DNA from 2 places in the Peribacillus sp. QJM3NY_7 genome. Region 2 is predicted to be linked to the other one. Evidence: riboswitches for the same ligand, from Rfam matches in the RefSeq annotation. Region 2 holds a riboswitch; the other holds the start of a gene.
The links. A riboswitch is a leader RNA that binds a small molecule or an ion and turns the genes downstream of it on or off. The one in region 2 is predicted to bind preQ1.

Region 1 (2,206 bases), 2.0 Mb from region 2:
ATCCTGAAGCAAATGAGCAAGGGCAACTATGAAATAAGTGAAGGCACCCTCTACCCTGCCCTTAAACGATTAGAAAAAAAAGAATTCATAAAAGGACATTGGAAAGAGTCCGAATCAGGCCGCAGGAAATATTATCATGTCACCGAAAATGGACAAACCGAACTTGAGCGGAAACGCGAATGCTTTTTCTTCCTGGAAAAATTAGTTCGAAAAAGCTCACAGCAATTCTAAACCAAATAAAAAGCTTCCTGCACTTAATGGAACGGCCCAGGAAGATTTTTTTGCTGTTTTACTCGTGAGTTTGGACTTTTACTCGTGAATTTGGACTGTTTACTCGTGAATTTCGCACGTTTACTCGTGAGTTTTGCTCTTTTACTCGTGAATTTCGTACTTTTACTCGTGAATTCGTACTGCACACTTAGTTCGCACGTTTACTCGTGAGTTTCGCACGTTTACTCGTGAATTTGGACTGTTTACTCGTGAGTCACTTCAATCACGCAAAAAAAGGACCAAATCAGGTCCTTTTTTTGTCTATTCCTTTATGCTTGCGATAATTGGCGCAGGAGAGCTTCATGCATTCCCCTTGTACATGCGGGCCATATTTTTCACGAAAGGCCTCGAGGCAATAGCATTTTTCTTCTTCTTTTTTGGTTCCATCCATCGAGTGCATCCCTCCTAGTATTTAACTGGAGACCACACGTTTCTCCAGTTCTACGTTGATTCGTCCCAACAATATGGCACCAATGGACTGAATGATCGTTTTAACGATGATTTGGCCGATGACCGCAGCGGGTACCGCTTCCCATGGCAATATATTGGCACCCAGAGGACTTAGGCCAATCACGACAAATATCACCGAATCGAAAAATCCTCCAACGATCCCGCTGTAAAACACCCTCCAACTCATCGGGAGCTTTAAACGGGTATAAATCTCCGTATCCGCTGTTTCTGCGACCACGAAGGATAATGCGGAAGCAAACACAATCAGTAACGTATCTCCTAATAAAAATGATACACATGCAGATAAAATAAGTGCAGTGACGATGCATATATAGGTCTTTGTGCGGCCGAATTTATTCTGGACCAGATCTCGGAAGATGAAGGTTCCCCCGATGAGCAATGTCCCCATCGGGATGATGAACATGCCAAAATGTAATGGCGCAAAAGCTGCTGTAACCACATTCGCCGTGATGATGGATACTAAATACAATAAAATTCTTAACATTTCTTGATTCTCCTTATACAGAAAAAACAGCACCCTAAGAAAGAGCCCTGTTCTCCTTAGTTTTTTTGAGAGGGTAGCTAGAACCTCTTCCGCCCGGGCGGATTATCATTTTCCTTATTCATCGTAGCTTGAAAGCGTTTGGAAATCAAGAAGTTTCCATACCGTCGATTTTAGTATGTTTTCGCGGTTACCGATTGATTTAGCCATTTATTTCAATGTCCTGTTTCCCCCTTTGCCGATTTCTGTCGCTTAAAACTGCTTGACCGGCTGTATACAAAAGCCGAAAATCAAAGATAGAGTCATGTACTTTATTTGGCGAGGAGAAAAAGAATGATGAAAAAAACTACGTTTGTCTATCCTATTTATATCGCAACTACACCAGAGAAGCTTTGGGAAGCCTTGACGAGTGGTGAAGTCACGAAGAAATACCACTTCGGATTACAAGTAAAGTCTGACTGGCAAGAAGGGTCAGCCGTTCAATATTTGCTGGATGATGGGCGGATTACTGATCATGGGCAAGTACTTAAATGCGAGCCGTTGCACCTGCTCTCGTTTACATGGATCATGGCAGGAGACGAAACCCCTCGCGAGCAGCCTACACGGGTCACTTTTGAATTACAGAAAATGGACGATTCGACTGTGAAGTTAACTCTTAGGCATGAGGAGCTATTGGAGACAGATTTCGTCTATGATGACAATACCTTTGAAGGCTTGAATAATGGATGGCCAGCCCTTTTAAGTAACCTGAAGAGCTTGCTTGAAACTGGACGGATCCTGCCGCCCATATCAGTAGACTGGGATAATTAAACGGAAACTATAAAAACACATTGAAAGAGAGTTGAGTTAGTTATGGATACTCAAATAATCACGAAATTCAAGATCGTCAAGCCAACGAATGAAGTGTTTGAAGCCATAGTGAATCCTGAAAAAATCGGGAATTTCTGGTTCTCATCGAGTTCGGAAAGATGGGAAAAAGGCCGG
Region 2 (2,206 bases):
TTGCTATGCCAGTGTTCAACGCAAAGAAATAACATCCATAGCCTATCATGCTTAAAAAGCCTACTAAGGAACCGATTTTGACTTCCTTTAGCTTGATTTTTTCTTTTTTAAAGGCTAGAGCCGAAAGAAGATAAAGCATTCCGCCTCCATACATTGATACAAGGATATCAAGGGAGTTTAATTGAAGACGTGTTGATGTCGTCATAAGAATGCCGAGCACACCAAAAGATAAGATGGAGAGTAATGTGTGCATCATCCATGGGACATATTGATGATTACCTTTTGCATTAGGTGTATATTGGATGACTAATGTAGCGATAAACATGCAGGCGATTCCACTCCACTGCAAGGAAGAAATATGTTCGTGAAAAATTAAAGCTGCACAGAGAATGGGGAATATGGCATTCGCTGCGATTAATGGAGATGTCAAGCTTGCCGGACCTTTTTCAAAGGCGCTTGCCATCTGGATGTTACCATTGGCGTTCAGTACACCAATTGCTGCACCAAGCATGATGGACAGCCAGTTCAGCTGCAAACCATCCATTAATACTCCATAAACAATGGACAAAATAAAAGCTGAAAAATAAAAGAAAAATTGGATATGTATCTTGGAATACCCTTTTCCGCTGCTCCATTTAAAAATGCTGTTATTGATTCCGAAACATAAACTCGTGATGAGTGCTGCAAAAATCCACATTGACTTAATCTCTTCCTTCATGTAGGATAAACTTCTTCTACATTTTAAGCTGAATGCCCTTAGGAATCAAACCAAATTTAAAATGTATGATTGACAGATTAGATATTTTTTTCTATATTTACTATGACAATTTTAAAATATTTCCCGATAAACGGGAGAGGTTCATAGCATCACCCTCTTAAAAAAACTATGGCTTTGATATTTTTTGCGAATCAACCATATCTTTGAGGAGATATGGTTTTTGTTATATAGAGGCCCATTTTATGAATCTCCCTGAAATGTGGGATTAGGAGGACTTTTCATGTCTGGAAGAAAAGAAGAAGAATTAAAAAAAGATATCACACTGCTTGGGAATCAAGGAACAAAATATACATTCGACTATGCTCCTGAAATCCTTGAGTCATTCGATAACAAGCATCCGAACCGGGACTATTTCGTCAAATTCAATTGCCCGGAATTCACTAGTTTATGTCCAATCACGGGCCAGCCGGACTTTGCTACCATTTACATCAGCTATATTCCAAGTGTGAAAATGGTGGAAAGTAAGTCTTTGAAACTCTACTTATTCAGCTTCCGCAATCATGGTGATTTCCATGAAGACTGCATGAACATCATCATGAATGATTTAATCGAATTGATGGACCCTAAATATATTGAAGTCTGGGGCAAGTTTACACCTAGGGGCGGAATTTCCATCGACCCTTACACGAATTATGGGAAACCAGGTACGAAGTATGAGGAAATGGCGAATTACCGCTTGATGAATCATGACTTATACCCGGAAACCGTGGATAATCGCTAAAGAATAGGAGGGACAATGGGCATATGCCTGTTGTCTTTTTTTAGTTTATAGCTAATTTCGATCAGTGGTCCTGTCATTCTGTCCTTTTTAAAAGTACAAATGTCCTCCTATAATGGAATTTGCACTTGATTGTTTCGAGAAAAAGCGTAATAATAGGGAGTGTTAATTTTGACAGAATATTTACGAAAATAGGGGATGTCGAGATGAAAGTTGCAAAGTTTGGTGGAAGTTCACTTGCGTCAGGTGATCAGTTGAGGAAGGTATTCGAAATTGTTGTTTCTGATCCAGAGAGGAAGATTGTGGTCGTTTCCGCTCCAGGTAAACGCAATTCCGATGATATAAAGGTGACGGATTTATTGATTGAAGCTGCGGAACAGCAGCTGCGCGGGGATAACGGAGAGCATTTGATAGAAGATGTTGTATCCCGCTATGCGAGCATTGCGGAAGAGTTGGATATATCCGAGAGTGTCATCACAGGGATTCATGAAAATTTAATGGCGCTGCTGCATGCAGATCAAACTAACCCAAAGCGCTATCTGGATGCCTTGAAGGCAGGTGGCGAGGATAATAATGCGAAGCTGGTCGCAGGTTATTTCCAAAGCCTTGGAGTGGAGGCACAGTATATCAATCCGAAGAAGGCAGGCTTGATCGTAACGGATGAAGGTGGATTCACCAGGGTGCTGCCAGAGTCTTATGATCGGTTATAT

Region 1: another riboswitch for preQ1. It lies ahead of AC0VX1_RS19795 (VUT family protein); the one in region 2 lies ahead of queF (preQ(1) synthase).

What each region holds. Positions count from the first base shown of each region.
Region 1 is NZ_CM149663.1:4,132,175-4,134,380, forward strand. Features, by position in the region: gene AC0VX1_RS19785 (PadR family transcriptional regulator) at 1-231, shown strand, start outside; gene AC0VX1_RS19790 (hypothetical protein) at 515-661, opposite strand; gene AC0VX1_RS19795 (VUT family protein) at 683-1,225, opposite strand; PreQ1 riboswitch class I at 1,276-1,318, opposite strand; gene AC0VX1_RS19800 (SRPBCC family protein) at 1,556-2,032, shown strand; gene AC0VX1_RS19805 (SRPBCC family protein) at 2,075-2,206, shown strand, end outside.
Region 2 is NZ_CM149663.1:560,463-562,668, forward strand. Features, by position in the region: gene AC0VX1_RS02745 (EamA family transporter) at 1-718, opposite strand, end outside; PreQ1 riboswitch class I at 849-894, shown strand; gene queF (preQ(1) synthase) at 999-1,499, shown strand; gene AC0VX1_RS02755 (aspartate kinase) at 1,703-2,206, shown strand, end outside.